DNA from 4 places in the Streptomyces sp. NBC_01341 genome. Region 1 is predicted to be linked to each of the others. Evidence: riboswitches for the same ligand, from Rfam matches in the RefSeq annotation. Region 1 holds a riboswitch; each other region holds the start of a gene.
What was found. Region 1 has a riboswitch for cyclic di-AMP ahead of OG206_RS28175 (C40 family peptidase). Riboswitches for the same ligand answer to the same signal wherever they lie in the genome.
Positions count from the first base shown of each region.

Region 2: linked by a shared signal. The riboswitch ahead of OG206_RS08005 (M23 family metallopeptidase) and the one ahead of OG206_RS28175 (C40 family peptidase) in region 1 are both predicted to bind cyclic di-AMP.
Region 3: linked by a shared signal. The riboswitch ahead of OG206_RS15455 (M23 family metallopeptidase) and the one ahead of OG206_RS28175 (C40 family peptidase) in region 1 are both predicted to bind cyclic di-AMP.
Region 4: linked by a shared signal. The riboswitch ahead of OG206_RS07455 (LysM peptidoglycan-binding domain-containing protein) and the one ahead of OG206_RS28175 (C40 family peptidase) in region 1 are both predicted to bind cyclic di-AMP.

Region 1 covers NZ_CP108364.1:6,386,422-6,390,586, reverse strand. The annotation lists partial or broken gene OG206_RS28190 (TetR/AcrR family transcriptional regulator) at 1-431, opposite strand, end outside; gene OG206_RS28185 (ABC transporter permease) at 452-1,309, shown strand; gene OG206_RS28180 (hypothetical protein) at 1,768-2,076, shown strand; cyclic di-AMP (ydaO/yuaA leader) riboswitch at 2,442-2,614, shown strand; gene OG206_RS28175 (C40 family peptidase) at 2,618-3,088, shown strand; partial or broken gene OG206_RS28170 (LysE family translocator) at 3,146-3,408, opposite strand; gene OG206_RS28165 (hypothetical protein) at 3,374-3,541, shown strand; gene OG206_RS28160 (ATP-binding protein) at 3,549-3,980, opposite strand.
Region 2 covers NZ_CP108364.1:1,883,051-1,887,215, reverse strand. The annotation lists gene OG206_RS08015 (M16 family metallopeptidase) at 1-408, shown strand, start outside; gene OG206_RS08010 (M16 family metallopeptidase) at 435-1,817, shown strand; cyclic di-AMP (ydaO/yuaA leader) riboswitch at 2,007-2,175, shown strand; gene OG206_RS08005 (M23 family metallopeptidase) at 2,189-2,947, shown strand; gene OG206_RS08000 (GntR family transcriptional regulator) at 3,183-3,887, shown strand; gene OG206_RS07995 (HPr family phosphocarrier protein) at 4,048-4,165, opposite strand, start outside.
Region 3 covers NZ_CP108364.1:3,525,526-3,529,690, reverse strand. The annotation lists gene OG206_RS15465 (MerR family transcriptional regulator) at 1-67, shown strand, start outside; gene OG206_RS15460 (PP2C family protein-serine/threonine phosphatase) at 201-1,358, shown strand; cyclic di-AMP (ydaO/yuaA leader) riboswitch at 1,592-1,744, shown strand; gene OG206_RS15455 (M23 family metallopeptidase) at 1,756-2,790, shown strand; gene OG206_RS15450 (aldo/keto reductase) at 2,938-3,882, shown strand; gene OG206_RS15445 (PrsW family intramembrane metalloprotease) at 3,929-4,165, opposite strand, start outside.
Region 4 covers NZ_CP108364.1:1,727,608-1,731,772, reverse strand. The annotation lists partial or broken gene OG206_RS07475 (HAD-IC family P-type ATPase) at 1-104, shown strand, start outside; gene OG206_RS07470 (flavodoxin family protein) at 189-641, shown strand; gene OG206_RS07465 (TetR/AcrR family transcriptional regulator) at 773-1,411, shown strand; gene OG206_RS07460 (hypothetical protein) at 1,571-1,801, opposite strand; cyclic di-AMP (ydaO/yuaA leader) riboswitch at 2,158-2,344, shown strand; gene OG206_RS07455 (LysM peptidoglycan-binding domain-containing protein) at 2,347-3,201, shown strand; gene OG206_RS07450 (hypothetical protein) at 3,432-4,043, shown strand; gene OG206_RS07445 (SIS domain-containing protein) at 4,114-4,165, opposite strand, start outside.

The DNA of each region.
Region 1 (4,165 bases):
AACTGATCTTTTGCGGACCCATGGACATCAGACCCCGCAAGCCGTTCTCCAGGACCTCGGGCTCGACCCCGCCGAACAGTGCTTCCTGCACCATGAATCCCTGGGCGGTGGCGATCATCGTGCGGGCGACGTCGTCGGGGGAGACGTCGGCGTGCATGATGCCGGCCGCACGATAGGCCTCCACCAGCGTCGCCCAGCCCACGCGCATGCCGGCGTAGCCGTCACCGAAGGCTTTGGACAGCCGCTCACTGCGCCGCCAGGAACGCGCGCAGCACTCTGCCCAGGAGCACGTCCGGGGTGGGCGGCGGGGTGACCTGGGCGGCGTCCGCGAAGGCGTGCCGGATGGCGCCGAACGCCTCGTCGGCGATGGCCGCGATGGGATCGTCCTTCCCCGCGAAGTAGCGGTAGACAGCCCCCGCCGACAGCCCGACCACCGCCGGGGGCTGCCACCGTGCTGCTCGTCCCTCTGATCGTCGCGCTCGCGCTCTGGGCCCTCGCGTGGCCCGCCGCCCGTATCGCGCCGCGCGACCTGCCCGTCGGCATAGCAGGTGCGGCGCCGGCCGTCGATCAGCTGCAGGAGCGGTTCGAGCGGGAGGAAGGAGCCTTCGAGATCCACCGGTACGAGGACGAGACCGCGGCCCGCACCGCGATCGAGAACCGGGTCGTATACGGGGCGGTCGTGGTCACCGCCCAGGGCCCGCGGCTGCTCACCGCCTCGGCCGCGAGCCCGGTCGTCTCGCAGTTGCCGACCGGGGCGGTGGCGGCATCCGCACCCGGCGGGGCCGGAGAACGGATTGCCCAGCAGCACCATCAGCAGTGCCCTCAGGCCGATGCCAGGGGTGCCCAGCAGGGCGGCGAACCCCGCCACCGTCGAGCCGATCGCCACCACGGTGAGCCCGACGACGCCCGCCTCCGCCCACCAGTCGCCGGTGATCACGCCGAGCCAGCTGTCGGCCATGGCGGTCGCCACGAGCGGGAGGGTGCTCGCGCCGAGCGCGCTGCCGCGGGGGTCGGTGTCCGGCGCGGCGACGACATCGGTGACCGGCATGCCGGCGTGACCAGCGCCCCCGAACTGCTCCCCGCACCTGTCGGCACCCTCGGCCAGTGGCTGCCACCCGGCGCGGGCGGCTCACTGCTGAGGTCGGCCGCCTTCTTCGACGGTCACGCGGCGGGCGGACCGGCGCTGACTCTCGCCCTCTGGGCCGTTCTCGGTTTGACCGCCGTACTGGTGGGCGGGCGCAGGCACCGCGACGACCCGGCACCGCATACCGAGGCCGCCGACCGCACGCCCGAGCCCGCGCTCACCTGAACAACCTGCACGCCGCGCCACGTCGCGTCCTCCCCGCCCGAGCGGCGGAGGGCGCGGCTTTCCCTTTCGGCCGCGCGGGTGCCCCGGTCACTCGTCCCGCTCGCGGCCGCGGGGCTCCGCGACGATCCCGAATCGGCGCCGTCCGCCCTCGCCCGAAGTCAAGGACCTCGCCGTGACTACGGTCTGCCTCAGGCAAGCAAGTTCCGGTGCTGCCGGCGGCGGGCGGCCCCGGCCTCCGACATGCGCTGCCCGGCACCCGGGTAGCCATTGAGCAACCCGCTCCGGAGGAGCCGGGCGGGGACAGCCTTCGGATCCCGGGATCCAGGCACGCGAGCCGCCATCGAACGGGACACCATTCCCTTCCCGACAGCCGGCCGCCCTGGCATTCGGGCTGGTGGACCACGTCATGGAGAACCGCATGCCGTCCCGGCCGCCGCACCCCGCGAGGTGAACCAGCGATGCTCCCACCCCAGTTCCCGCCGCTGCCCGCACTGACCCGCGCCGAGGCCGAGTTCATCGACTGCTACCTCGAGGCGCTCGACCAACTCGGCCGTATCAATCCCGCTCGCGACGGCGATACCTACGGGGCCCTGAGGGCGGCACAGGCGCTCGCCTCCCGGGCGGTCGCCCTGCGCGACGCGCTCACGCTGATGCACGAGCGGGGTGAGTCCCGGATCCACGCGGAGACGCCGGCCAGGGCGCTGCGACTGCTGGACGGGGAGCGGCGGGCCGGGCGGGTAGGCGTACCGCCCGAGCCGTCCGGCTGAGCACCACGGCGCTCGACTCCCCCGGCTTGCGGCTCCCCTTCGGTGCCCTTCCCGACACGCCCGACGAGCCGATGAGTTTTCCTCGCTCGTTCGGCGTAGAAGATCCCCCGCCCGAGGGACAGCCCAACTTGCGCAAGCAGCGCGGACAAGGAACGGAATCAGTCGTTCCACCGCTGGTACGGGGCTGGTCCGGCCCGGCCGCAGGGTCCCCGGATCCGCCCCGTCCACCCGAACGGATCAGTGGTGACGACTCTCACATATCGCGGATTCAGTGAGGAAATCCGCCAGTGCGTGCGTAAAGATCCCCTGGACGACAAGCCCCCGCCGCCGCGGCGGGGCGGTCCGGGCGGACGCCGAGTCCTGCCGCTGTCCGGATGCCTGGTCGACAGAAGTGGATCGGCAGGAGTGGAGGACCCGAGCACAACGGGCCGCCCGGACATCCGGACGACCCTCGGGGTGAAGCCGCCTTGTGCGGCCGGGCAACTTCGCCAGCCCGAACCCGACAGGTCATCCTTCACAGGCGGCTGACGAAGGGTTGCGCATGACTGCGCAGGTTCATGTCCCGTCTCTGTTCGCCCGGGTCAGTACGGCCTCGGTTCTCACATTCGCTGTAAGCACCACGATGCTGGCTCCCGGCTTCGTCGACGACGCCGAGGCCGCCAGCCATTCGGCGAGGGCTCTCGACATCGCCGCCTCCAAGAAGGGCGCGCCCTACAGATACGGCGCCACGGGTCCGCACCGGTTCGACTGCTCCGGGCTGACGCTCTACTCGTATCGGAAGGCGGGCAAGAAACTACCCCGCACGGCGCAACAGCAGTACAACAAGACCCGCCATATCTCCAGGTCGCAGCGGAAACGCGGCGACCTGGTCTTCTTTCACGCGGGGCGCGGTGTCTACCACGTCGGGATCTACGCCGGAAGCGGCCGGATCTGGCACTCGCCGAAGACCGGGGCACTGGTGCGGCTGGAGAAGATCTGGTCGAACAGCGTCTGGTACGGGAGGGTCCGCTGACACCTGCGTCCGCCCGGTGCCGACCCCCGCGCGCGCCGGCGCCGCTTCCCACCTGGATCAGTGCAGCAGGGGCCCGGCCACCAGCACGAGTCCCAGCGCGGTGAGCGCCGCGCCGCTGCCGCCCTCGATGTCGCGGGTGGTACGCGGCCGGCGCAGCCACCTGCCGAGACGTTCCTCGTGCCGGGCCACGGCCGGGAACCGGACGAGCGCGAGCAGGACGACCACCAGGGCGAGCAACTGCGTCCTCGGCAGGGAAGCCTGCCGCCGGGCACGAACGTGGGCAGCATGCTCAGGAAGAGTGCGGCCGTCTTCGGAGTCAGACGTTGGTCAGGGATCTCACGCCGGGTTCCCCCGGACGGCCTCGGTGGCGCACCGGGTCAGGAGAACACCGCGGCTGCCACCACCCTGCCGACGCCGCTGCGGAGCGGTTCCGGCAGGACCGGCATGCCGTGAGCCGATGTCAGGCCTGCGCCGGAACAGCCCAGGGAAGGGCGATCAACACGGTCTTGCCCCCGTCGGGGGTGGGGATGACGCTGAGTCTCCCCCCGCACTCCTTGGCGAGGGACCGGATGATCACCATGCCCCGGCCGTTGTCCTGGCGGACCGCCGCGGGCAGCTTCTGCGGCCAACGGGGGTGGCTGTCCGTCACGCCCAGACAAAGCTCCTCGTCCCGGTCGAGCCGGAGGTCGACGGTGAACGTGGGTGACAGGCCAAAGGTGTGCTGGACGGCGTTGGTGGTCAGTTCCGAGACGATCAGCCTGACCGCCTCGGCCAGGTCGCTGCCCTCGGCCAGGCCCCACTCGGTGAGTACCCGCGCGACATAGCGGCGGGCCGCGGACACCGAGACCGGGTCGCTCGGCAAGGTGACGGTTGCTTCCTGATGGTCTGCCATGGCGTCGTCGTCCCTTCCCGCCCCGACCGGTCCGCGACCGGTCCGGATTGTGGTTCGCGCCAGACTGCCATCCCCCGAGCCGTCCGTAACCGCGATCCACCAAGATATGCATATATCTGTCGCCCATTCCGGTGAACCATGCCCCGCGAGCACTGACCGGGCGCCACACTGGCCACTTTCCGAGC
Region 2 (4,165 bases), 4.5 Mb from region 1:
CTCTCCGGCGCACCCTCGCTGGGCTGGCTGGACGTCAAGACGTCCGGCGGCGTCGAGGTCCCGCGGATCGAGGAGGCGGTCGACGAGGAGCTGGCCCGCTTCGCCGAGGAGGGCCCCACCCCGGAGGAAATGGAACGCGCGCAGGCACAGTTGGAGCGCGAGTGGCTCGACCGGCTCGGCACGGTCTCCGGCCGTGCCGACGAACTGTGCAGGTACGCCGTTCTGTTCGGCGATCCGCAGCTCGCGCTGACCGCGGTCGGCCGCGTGCTGGACGTGACCGCCGACGAGGTCAAGGCCGCTGCCCGGGCCCATCTGCGGCCCGACAACCGTGCCGTCCTGGTCTACGAGCCGGTCGAACCGGCGGACGAGACGGACGGCAACGACGCGCACGAGGGGGCCGACAAGTGACCGACGCCGCCGTGACTGGAGTAGCGATGGAGTACCACCCGCAGCCGACCGCCGGCGAGGCCAGGCCCTGGGCCTTCCCCGCGCCCGAGCGGGGCGCACTGCCCAACGGCCTGACCGTGCTGCGCTGTCACCGCCCCGGCCAGCAGGTCGTCGCCGTGGAGATCTTCCTCGACGCGCCGCTGGACGCCGAGCCCGAGGGCCTCGACGGTGTGGCCACGATCATGGCCCGCGCGCTGTCCGAAGGCACGGACAAGCGCTCCGCGGAGGAGTTCGCGGCCGAGCTGGAGCGCTGCGGCGCCACACTGGACGCCCACGCCGACCACCCGGGTCTCCGCGTCTCTCTGGAGGTCCCGGTCTCCCGGCTCGCCAAGGCGCTCGGCCTGGTCGCCGAGGCGCTGAGGGCCCCGGCCTTCGCGGAGAGCGAGATCGAGCGGTTGGTGGGCAACCGGCTCGACGAGATCCCCCACGAGCAGGCCAACCCCGCCCGGCGGGCGGCGAAGCAGCTCTCCAAGGAGCTCTTCCCGGCGACCGCCCGGATGTCGCGTCCGCGCCAGGGGACCGAGGAGACGGTGCGGCGCATCGACGCCGCGGCCGTCCGTGCCTTCTACGACGCCCACGTCCGTCCGTCCACCGCGACCGCCGTCGTCGTCGGCGACCTCACCGGCATCGACCTGGACGAACTGCTCGCCGAAACCGTCGGCGACTGGTCCGGCAATTCGGTCCGGGCACGCCCGGTGCCTCCGATCACCGCGGACGACACCGGACGTGTGGTCATCGTGGACCGTCCCGGGGCGGTGCAGACCCAGCTCCTCATCGGGCGGATCGGTGCCGACCGGCACGACAGCGTGTGGCCCGCCCAGGTCCTCGGCACGTACTGCCTGGGGGGCACCCTGACTTCCAGGCTGGACCGCGTGCTGCGCGAGGAGAAGGGCTACACCTACGGCGTCCGGGCCTTCGGCCAGGTACTGCGCTCGACAGGTCCCGGTTCGTCCTCCGGACCCACGGGCGCGGCGATGCTGGCCATCAGCGGCTCGGTGGACACGGAGTCGACGGGGCCGGCGCTCGACGACCTGTGGAAGGTCCTGCGCACCCTCGCGGCCGAGGGGCTCACCGACGCCGAGCGTGAGACCGCCGTGCAGAACCTCGTGGGCGTGGCCCCGCTGAAATACGAGACGGCGGCCTCCGTCGCGGGGACCCTCGCCGACCAGGTGGAGCAGCACCTCCCGGACGACTACCAGGCCACGCTGTACGCGCGCCTGGCCGATACGGGCACGGTCGAGGCGACCGCCGCGGTGGTCAACGCCTTCCCCGTCGACCGTCTGGTCACCGTGCTGGTCGGCGACGCCGCGCAGATCGCCGACCCCGTCAGGGCGCTGGGCATCGGCGAGGTGTCGGTCGTCAGCGGCTGACGGTCCGCCACATTCAGGACTCCGGCGGACACTCCGCCGGGGTCCTGTCTTTTGTCTGATTTATCAAGAGAAGTGCGTGTTCATCCTGTGGGATGTCCGACAAAAGACCCTTTCCGTTTGGTGAGGGGGAGGGGCCCGTCCTAGCGTCGGCTCGGCTGTCCGTCGGACCCGAGCCGCGACCGCGGCGCCGGACAGTCATCGCCGAGTCCCCGTCAGGCGCGAGCCTGGGGAGCCGGGGACCCACGAAGTCCCTGGGGTGAATCGGATCCCTGCGTCTCGCGCGAGACGAGAGGGGCCCGTAGGAGACCTTCCTGCTCCGAACCCGTCAGCTAACCCGGTAGGCGAGAAGGAAGGAAAGGACCAGCCACTTCATGGCGTTCATCCGTGCCACCGGGAAGCACCGTGCCCCGAGCCGCCTGACGCGCAGGAGCGCCCGGGTCGCCGGCATCGCGGCCCTGGCCACCACCGGTGTCATCGGCGCCACAGCATCCCCGGCGCTCGCCGCGGACTCCGAGGTCACCGCGAGCGGCACCGGTCTGGCGCAGACCGTCGCCCTCGACATGAGCCTTGCCGCGCAGATCGAGGCCCAGGCGCAGGCCCAGCAGCACCAGGCGGAGGTCGCGAAGGCGAAGGCCGAGGCCAAGCGCAAGGCGGAGGCCCGCGCCAAGGAGGCCCGTGAGGAGAAGGCGCGTGCCGCACGCGCCGCCGAGCGCGCCCGTCTCAACGCCTTCCACCTCCCGGTCGCCGGTTCGCACGTCACCACCGGCTACAAGTCCGGCGGCGCGCTCTGGTCCTCCGGCACCCACTCCGGCGTGGACTTCCAGGCCGCGTCCGGCACTTCCGTCGTCGCCGTCGGTGCCGGCACGGTCGTCGAGGCCGGCTGGGGCGGCGCGTACGGCAACAACATCGTGCTCAGGATGAAGGACGGCACGTACACCCAGTACGGCCACCTCTCCTCGATCGGCGTCTCGGTCGGCCAGAGCGTCGGCTCGGGGCAGCGGATCGGCCTCTCCGGGTCGACCGGCAACTCCACCGGACCGCACCTGCACTTCGAGGCCCGCACCACCCCCGAGTACGGCTCCGACATGGACCCCGTCGCCTACCTCCGCGCCCACGGCGTCCAGGTCTGACCCCGGGTCCGCCCCGTTCGCCCGCACGCACCGCTCCGACGAAGGCCCCGGCATCGCGCCGGGGCCTTCGCCGTGCCCCGCGGCACGGCGCATCCGAGCCGCGCGGAACTGCCTTCCGGCCAAAAGATATCCATGGATTCCACCCCGCCGTCGGAAATTCCGACCGGTTGCAATAGAGTCACAGAACAGGCGTCGATCGGCCGCGTTTCGCGGGGATTAAGGCGGAGGTTCGGACATGCGCATTCCCGCGCATTCGGTATGCACGGCAATCCGTGACGACATCGTCTCCGGTGTCTTCGAGCGCGGCAGCCGCCTCACCGAGGAGGTGCTCGCGCGCCGCTACGGCGTCTCCCGTGTCCCTGTGCGCGAGGCACTGCGCACCCTGGAGTCCGAGGGGTTCGTCGTCACCCGTCGGCACGCCGGTGCCTGTGTCGCCGAACCCACGGAGCAGGAGGCGGCCGACCTGCTGGAGATCCGGATGCTGCTGGAGCCGCTGGGCGCCGCGCGTGCGGCCCGGCGACGTACCGACGCGCACCTGAAGGTGCTCCGGGGCCTGGTCAGGCTGGGGCAGGAGAGGGTGCGGCGGGGCGAGGGGGAGGACCTGCGCTCGCTCGGTGGCTGGTTCCACGAGACGCTCGCCCAGGCGTCGGGCAGCCCCGCCCTGATCGCGCTGCTCACGCAGCTGAGGCACAAGATCGCCTGGATGTACGCCGTCGAGCAGCCGGCCAGGCCCGCGGAATCCTGGGCCGAGCACGGTGCCCTCGTGGACGCCGTGGCGCGCGGGGACGCGGAACGGGCCAGGGCGCTCGCCGTCCAGCACGCCGAGCGGGTCACGGCGGCCCACCGGCTGCGCCGCACGGACCGGCCCGACCGGGCGGCGGGCGGAGCCCGGGTGAGGACTTCGCAACACCACGTAAACATCGCGGGAGTCCGTCATTAACAATTGCACCGTATACAAAGAGGGCAATTGTCGAAGGGCTTTCTTCCTGCTGCCTTGATCCGCTTTTCCGGGGCTGGTTCCCGGCAGTTCGGGAAACAGAAAAGCCGCAGAGCCCGGTGGGGGCGCCGCGGCTTTTCCGCAGAGAGAATTCCGGCCGGGATCAGACGGTCTCCGGGAGCTCCTCGAGCCCTTCGGCAACCAGCTTCGCCAGGCGGTCCAGGGCGGCCTCGGCGTTGTCCGCCTCGGAGGCGAGCACGATCTCCTCGCCGCCCTGCGCG
Region 3 (4,165 bases), 2.9 Mb from region 1:
GGACGGAACCGCCGTCTTCGTACGGGATGCACTGACGATCTACGCTGGGCACCGGCTCTCCGGTTGACCCCGGAGGAACGTGGCGGCGGTGCGCTCCTTCCTTCGGCCGATGAGCGGGCGCGTCACGGCGCGGCTCCGCCCGGCCGGGTCGGGGCGCGGTACCGTCCGCAGCCGTGGGCGGACCGGGCAGGGGTGTACAGGTGGGGAAGCGGGACGAACGGCAGGGGCGCGCCCAGGGGAACGCGCGCGCACGCAGGCTCGTGCGTCTGCTGCCCACCCTGATGATCTGTGCCGGAGTGGTCTGCGACGTCACGACCCCGCCCGAGGTCTCCGCGGTGCCGCTCTTCGCCGCGGCGCCGCTGATCGCCGCCCCCTTCTTCTCGCTGGCCTCCACGATCCGAACCGGTGTGGCCGCGATCCTCGTCGTCCTCGCCATCCGTGCCTCCGACGGCGTGCTCGCCGAAGTCGCCCCCCTCACGGACCTGCTCACCCTCGTCACCGTCGCCGCGCTCTCGCTCGTCATCAACCGGGTCGTACAGCGCGGCAACGAGCAGCTGGCCTCGGCGCGGGTCATCGCGGAGACCGCGATGCGCGCGGTGCTCCCCGTGCCGGAGGACCGGATCGGCGGTATGCAGGTCGCGGCGCGCTACGAGGCCGCGCAGGCCGACGAGTTCGTCGGCGGCGACCTGTTCGCGGTCGCGGACACGCCGTACGGGGTGCGGCTGGTGGTCGGGGACGTACGGGGCAAGGGCCTGGACGCGGTGGCGGCGGTGGCCGTCGTGATCGGCGCCTTCCGTGAGGCGGCCGAGCAGGAGCGCTCGCTGGAGGGCGTGGTCCAGCGGCTGGAGCGGGCGCTGGCACGGGAGAGCACGCGGCGCGGCGGACTGGACTCGATGGAGGGGTTCGTGACGGCCGTGCTCGCCGAGATCCCGGCGGGCGCCGACACGCTGCGGGTCGTCAACCGGGGCCACCCCGAGCCGCTCGTGCTCCACGCGGACGGCGCGCTCGACGTCCTGCGGCCGACCGAGCCGGCCCTGCCGCTCGGCATGGGCCTCGACGTGTGGCCGGACCGTGCGGACGAGTGGCCGCTGCCGGCGGGGGCCACCTTCCTGGCGTTCACCGACGGGCTCTCGGAGGCGCGGGACGCCGACGGGGTCTTCTACGACCCGGCGGCCCGGTTGCGCGGCAGGCTCTTCCCGGGACCGGAGGAACTGCTCTCGGCCCTCACCGATGACGTCCGGCTGCACACGGGGGGCCGGTCGACGGACGACCTCGCACTGCTCGCGGTCGGGCGGCCGTCCAGGGGGCAGCAGGAGCGGCGGAAGACGGTGAAGATCGTGGGGCGGTACCGTGAATGACCGAAGACGACCGTCCGTAATCAGAAGACGTCGCTGTGCATAACATTTGACGAAACGTCAGAAACCGTGGTGTGCGTGAGGGGTGTGCAACTCGCCCGTTTGGGGGCGATTGACCCCTGAAAGTCCAGGCCAGAGTCATGAACGATCTGTGGGAACAGCTTGGAATCGGACCCGCATGTCTATTAACGTTCGATAACGCAGCGCGGTTGTCCCAGTCGTCGCCAGAGGCGGCACCGTGCGCAGTGCCGAATCCCGCAAGGGAACCGGGGAACCACCTACATGGGGTGAATCGGACGCCTGACTCCCGCGAGGGACGAAGGGGTCCGTAGGAGACCTTCCTGCTCCGAACCCGTCAGCTAACCCGGTAGGCGAGAAGGAAGGAAAGGAGTGCGCCCACGTGGCGTCAAATCAGCCTGCCCCCGAGGCTCCGGCACCCTTCAGGCCCGTCAGTCCCGGTGATCAGGGCAGGACGTGGGAGGAATGGAACCCCACCGAGGAGTCCATCCGTCCCGTGCGCGGCAGGCACCGCGTGGCCAAACAGCGTGGTCTCGCCCGTAGCTCCACCGTCCTCGGCGTCGGTGTCATCGCGGCCGTCGGCGCGGGAGGCATGGCCACCGCGCAGAGCAAACCGCCGGTCTCCATCTCCCTTCCCGATTCCATCGCGGACAATCTTCCCGACGCCAAGTCCCTTCCCGGCGTGGGTGCTTACCTCTCCGACGACGCGGATCAGGGCACGGTCACCGCTTCCTCCCCGCTGACCACGGCCGGCATCACCGCTGCCGAGGCCGAGCAGGGCACCACGGACGCCGGCGAGGCGCTGCGCGCCCGCATCCTCCAGCAGGCCGAGCAGCAGCAGGCCGGGGCCGAGGCCGAAGCCAAAGCCACGCAGGAGAAGGCGGCGGCCGAGGAGGCCGCGGCCCAGGCGGCCAAGCAGCAGAGCGAGGCCGAGGCGAAGGCCGCCGCGAAGAAGAAGGCGGACGAAGAGGCGGCGAAGAAGAAGGCCGAGGCCGAGCGTCTCGCCAAGCTCGCCCTGAGCTACGCCGTCCCGACCTCCTCGTACACCATCACCTCGACCTTCGGTCAGGCCGGTTCGATGTGGTCCTCCGGCTACCACACCGGTCTCGACTTCGCCGCTCCCACCGGTACGCCGGTCAAGGCCGTGCACAGCGGCACGGTGAAGTCGGCGGGCTGGTCAGGTTCCTACGGCTACCGCACGGTCCTTCAGCTCGACGACGGCACCGAGGTCTGGTACTGCCACCAGTCCTCGATGGACGTCACCGCCGGCCAGAAGGTCACCACCGGCGACACCATCGGCCGGGTCGGAGCGACCGGCAACGTGACCGGGCCGCACCTGCACCTGGAGATCCACACCGCGGACGGCTCGGGCGTCGATCCGATGAGCTGGCTGCGCGGCAAGGGCCTCTCGATCTGAGTGCCCGCGCCGGCACACGGCGCACTTCGAGACCCCGGCGGCCCTGGCGCACAACCCCCCGACGCCAGGGCCGCCGGCCCCGCACTCCGAGAGCGGGCGGCCGCCGGGATCGGAATATGTGGCTCCGCCCATGTGTTGAGCCCGGCTATGACATCACTGCGCCCGCTCGGAAACTCAGGCCTGAAGGTCTTCCCTCTCGCTCTCGGCGGCAACGTCTTCGGCTGGACCGCCGACCGGGACACCACCTTCGCCGTCCTCGACGCGTACACGGAGGCGGGCGGCAACTTCATCGACACCGCTGACGCCTACTCGGCCTGGGTCCCGGGCAACGAAGGCGGTGAGTCGGAGACGCTCATCGGTGCGTGGCTGTCCGGCCGTTCCCGCAGGGACGATGTCGTCGTCGCGACCAAGGGCGGAGCCCACCCGGAGTACAAGGGGCTGTCGGCGACCACGATCAAGGGGGCGGCCGAGGCGTCGCTCCGCCGGCTCGGTACCGACCACATCGACCTCTACTACACGCACTTCGACGACGAGACGGTCCCCGTCGAGGAGATCATCGGCGCCCTGGACGAGCTGGTGAAGGCCGGCAAGGTCCGGGAGATCGCGGCGTCCAACATCAGCCCGGAGCGGCTCAAGGCCTCGTTGGAGTTCTCGGAGCGCGAGGGCCTCGCCCGCTACGTCGCTCTGCAGCCGCACTACAACCTCGTCTCGCGCGACACCTACGAAGGCGCGCTCCAGGACACCGCGGCGGCCGAGGGACTCGCCGCCGTCCCGTACTTCGCGCTCGCCTCGGGCTTCCTCACCGGCAAGTACCGGCCGGGGACGGCCGTCCGGAGCGCGCGGGCCGAAGGCGCGGGGAAGCACCTGGAGACCGAGCGCGGCCGCAAGGTGCTCGGGGCGCTCGACAAGGTGGCCCAGGAGCACGACGCCGAGATCGCCACGGTGGCGCTGGCCTGGCTGGCGTCCCGGCCGACCGTGGCCGCACCGATCGCCTCGGCCCGCACGGTCGGCCAGCTGCCCGCACTCGTGGCGGTGGCCGGGCTCGAACTGACCGAGGGCCAGCTGGCAGAGCTCACCGAGGCCTCGGCCTGAGGATCCGGCACCAACCGTCCGGGCCGCGCCGGTCCGGACGGGCCCCTCACCCCGGCGGAGTCCCGGTGGGCGGAGCGGCACGGGGGCCGTGCTCCAGATAGGGGTTGTAGCCGCCGTAGTGGCGGTGCGGCGCCGGGATCTGCCGGGGAGCCGGGGCGCCGTGGGGGAGCCGGCGGGGGAACGGTGCCTGCGGGGGCGACACGTGGGCGCGCGTCCGGCCCGTCATGTGCGCCGCGTACCCCAGAGCGGGTCCCGCGATCTCCCGACGCTGCCACAGATGGTG
Region 4 (4,165 bases), 4.7 Mb from region 1:
ACCTGACTCTCGTGCGGGGGGACCTGTGGGCCGCCGCCGACGCGATACGGCTCGCCCGGCGGACGCCGGGCACGATCCGCCTGCGCGGCTTCCGCGCCGCGGCCTGACGGCCGGGAGACCGAGGTCCCCGGCGGGGGCCGGGGACCTCGGTTTGCGTAGGTCTGCCGAGAGCGGCAGGGTTCGGGGGTGTGGCCACTCTGCTGATCGTGCATCACACCCCGTCGCCCAACTGCCAGGCGCTGTTCGAAGCCGTCGTCGCGGGGGCGACCGCGGACGACATCGAGGGTGTACGGGTCGTGCGCCGGGCGGCGCTCTCCGCCACGGCGTCCGACGTGCTCGCCGCCGACGGCTATCTGCTCGGAACACCCGCGAACCTCGGCTACATGTCCGGAGCCCTCAAGCACTTCTTCGACCAGGTCTACTACCCGTGCCTCGACGCCACGAAGGGCCGCCCCTTCGGCTTCTGGGTACACGGGGGCAACGACGTCACCGGCGCCGTCCGGGGCATCGAGGCGATCACCACCGGCCTCGGCTGGCGGCGTGCGGCGGAGGGCGTGACCCTCACGGGAGAGCCTGGCAAGGCCGACGAGGAAGCCTGCTGGGAGCTGGGCGCGACCGTGGCCGCCGGTCTCATGGCCTGACGTCCGCCACCACCGTGACATCGGCCGGGAGGCCCGGGACGCGGCCGGCGTACGGGATGTTGGTTCCGCTGTCCGGGAACCGCACCCGCCCCATAGAATGGACCTGTGAGTCCAGTAATGGAGGTGCCGGGATGCCGCCCATGAAGCCCACCGAGCAGCGGCTCACCCCCAAGGGGGCAGCCACCCGCAGTCGTATCGTCGAGGGCGCCGCGGCGCAGATCCGGGCCGGGGGCGCCGCGGCGAGCACGCTGGACGACATCCGCGCGCGCACCTCGACCAGCAAGAGTCAGATCTTCCACTACTTCCCCGGTGGCAAGGAGGAGCTGCTGCTCGCGGTCGCCGCGCGTGAGGCCGAGCTGGTCCTGGAGGACCAGGAACCGCACCTCAGTGACCTGGGCAGCTGGGAGGCGTGGCAGGACTGGCGGGACGCCGTCCTCCGCCGTTACGAGCAGCAGGGCGTCACCTGTCCGCTGGGCGTGCTGATGACCGAACTGGGCCGCACCACCCCCGCCGCCCAGGTGCTCACCGGTCGGCTGATCGACCAGTGGCAGGCCGCTCTTCGCCGCGGTGTCCGGCGTATGCAGGACTGCGGTGAGATGGACGCGGGACTGGACGCCGATCGTACGGCGGCAGCCCTGCTCGCCGCCGTACAGGGAGGCGTGGCCATCCTGATGTCCACCGGCCGGGTCACGCACCTGGAGGCCGCGCTCGACACCACGCTCGGTCTGCTGCGGGCCACAGCCCCGGGGGCCGGCCTCCGCCAGGAGTGACGGCCAGGCCCCCTACCGGAGGCGTGGCTGTCGTCGGAGGGGGAGGCGGGCGCGCCCGTCGGGAGCGTGCGGTTCGCCGGGCGGTCCCGTGCCGGCGTCCGGAGCGGCAGGAGCGGGCGATCGCGCCGTGCCTCGCGGTGGTGCCGTCCCCCGATTCGCTCAGTGCAACCGCCAGCTGAGCTTTCCGCCACCCACCCACCGGACGGCGGCCGGGTCGTCCAGGTCGTGTACGGGGATTCCGGCCGCGGCCGCGGCGATGAGCACGTCGGTCACAGCGGTCGCTGTTCCGATCACCTCTCCGTCGATCTCCACGATGCGGAACGGCGGGTCGCCGGGCTGAACGGGCAGCACGGTGATCCGCGGGTTCGGGAACTGAGGGGTGTAGGTCATGCGGGATCGGTTCCACGGGACCGCGCTCCCTATGCCTGAATGAGGCCGCAGTGAGCCTTATGACCGATTTACTCAGTTATGCAGGATTTATCCTGTAATCCATAAAAGGCCATTTCGTGTGACCTGGGGACCTTCGTGAGGGTGCAAATCGCCCTTATCGGACCCAGTGACCAGCGTCACCCTCAACCCCCCGGACGCCGAAACGGGCCCGCCGGTTCCCTTGTGTGCCAAGAGGGATGGGAGGGGCTGTGTGCGATGGATTACAGGAATTACCGAAATTCGATCTTGCGCTTGAATTTTGATCATTACTCCGGGCTTGTTCCTTTCGCTATTTCTCGCCTACGGTCACCCTCATTCCGGATGGAACGCCGAATCCTGCCGCCGTCCGGTTACCCGACCACTTCTCGTACGGCAGGAGCGGGGGACCCAAGTAAGCGCCGACCCGGTGTCCGGGACGGCTCGGGGTGAAGTCGCATGTCATGCGGCCGGGCATCTCCAGCTCGAACCCGACAGCTCACTTCGTAGGCGACGGAGAGGAATTCAGCATGCCCGTTTTTTCCAAGCCCCGTCGTTCCAGGACCAGTTCGCTGAAGCGCGGCGTCATCGCCGTGACCACGGGTGGAGTCGCTCTCGCGCTTCCCGTGATCGGCGCGACCGGTGCCTTCGCGGCCCCGGCCCAGCCGGCCGCCGCTGAAAAGACGGTGACGTCGACTGCCCTGTCCGCACAGGGAATTGCCGCAAAGCACGCCACGCCCAGGAGCTATTCCGTCGTCATCGGCGACACTCTCGCCAAGATCGCTCGCGAGCATTCTGTCCACGGCGGCTGGAAGGCTCTCTACGAGGGCAACAAGAAGGCTGTCGGAGCGAACCCCGACCTCATTCACCCCGGCCTCGAGCTGACCATCGGCGGCAAGCACGGGAAGAAGTCCGCGGACAAGCCGGCGAAGGCCGACAAGGCCGCCAAGACCGAATCCAGGGCTTCCGGCCGCGCGGACCGTTCGGAGCGCGCGAGCACCGGACTCGCCGCACAGGGCGCACCCGCCGCGCAGGCGGTTCCCGCCGCCGAGCGGACCGCGTACACGAACGACCTCGACGGCTGGATCAGGGAGTCGCTGGCCGTCATGGCCGAGCACGGCATCCCCGGCAGCTACGAGGGCATCCACCGCAACATCATGCGCGAGTCGTCCGGCAACCCGATGGCCATCAACAACTGGGACTCGAACGCCGCTGCGGGCATCCCGTCCAAGGGTCTGCTGCAGGTCATCGACCCGACCTTCCAGGCCTACCACGTGCCCGGCACGTCGCTGGACAGCTACGACCCGGTCGCCAACATCACGGCCGCGTGCAACTACGCCGCCGACCGGTACGGCTCGATCGACAACGTCTTCGGGGCCTACTGAGCCTCCGGCGACGCGTAACCCTCCCGCACGCGGCGTGTGAGGCAGGGGCAGGAACACAGGGTGGTACGGGTTCGGCGGAACCCGTACCACCCTTCCTTCGTGTACGGCGCCGGGTGGGGGCGGCGCGCGAAGGTGCCGGACCGCCCCACCGGGTGGTCCGGCTGCGGCGTCAGGCCTGCCGGGCCGCGGTCGACTGGTCTCGTACAGGTTCGTCGTCCATACTGCCCGCCGTGGAGCAGCGCATAGATTCCAACACCAAGCCCGAGTTCGCCGCGGGGACAGACCCGGCGTACATCCCAGGCCTGACGGCCCCTGCCCCCGCGCGGACGGAGGCGGATGCGGAGGCGGCCGACGCGGCACCGGAGGATGCCGGCGGGCACGACGACACGGACGTCCAGGACACGGCCGACATCCAGGACGCCGTGGTCGAGCAGCCGGCCGGCGACCGGGCGGCCGGTCCCGACGACGCGGTGCTGAGCGGCACGGCGGTCACCGACGACGACGAGGGGACTGCCGCCGTCACCGGCGCGGCGGGCACGGACGAGCCGGGCGCGACCGGCGACGGCCCTGTCTTCGAGGTCAGCGACCGGCGTGGATCCATCAGGGTGGACGCCGAGGGTGTCCGCTTCCGGCTGGACGACCAGGAAGCGGAGTTCGACTGGTCCGAGATCGGTGCGGTCGAGGTCACGACCGGCCGCTTCGGGCGCCGGTTCACCGTCACGGTCCACCTGTCGAGCCGCCGGTGGTTCAACGCCGAGGTCGAGGCCGACGCCCGGGGCCGCCTCAAGGAGTGGACGGCCGAACTGGACGCCGCGCTGGACGCCCACTTCGAAGAGGGCTGACCGGCCGCTCGTCCGCGGCCGCGCACCGGGCTCCGTGCGAGCCCGGTGCGCGGCATGCCGTGACGTGGTGTCAGGCCCGATCCGTCCCGTCGAGCACCACCGACCGGGTCAGATGGCGCGGC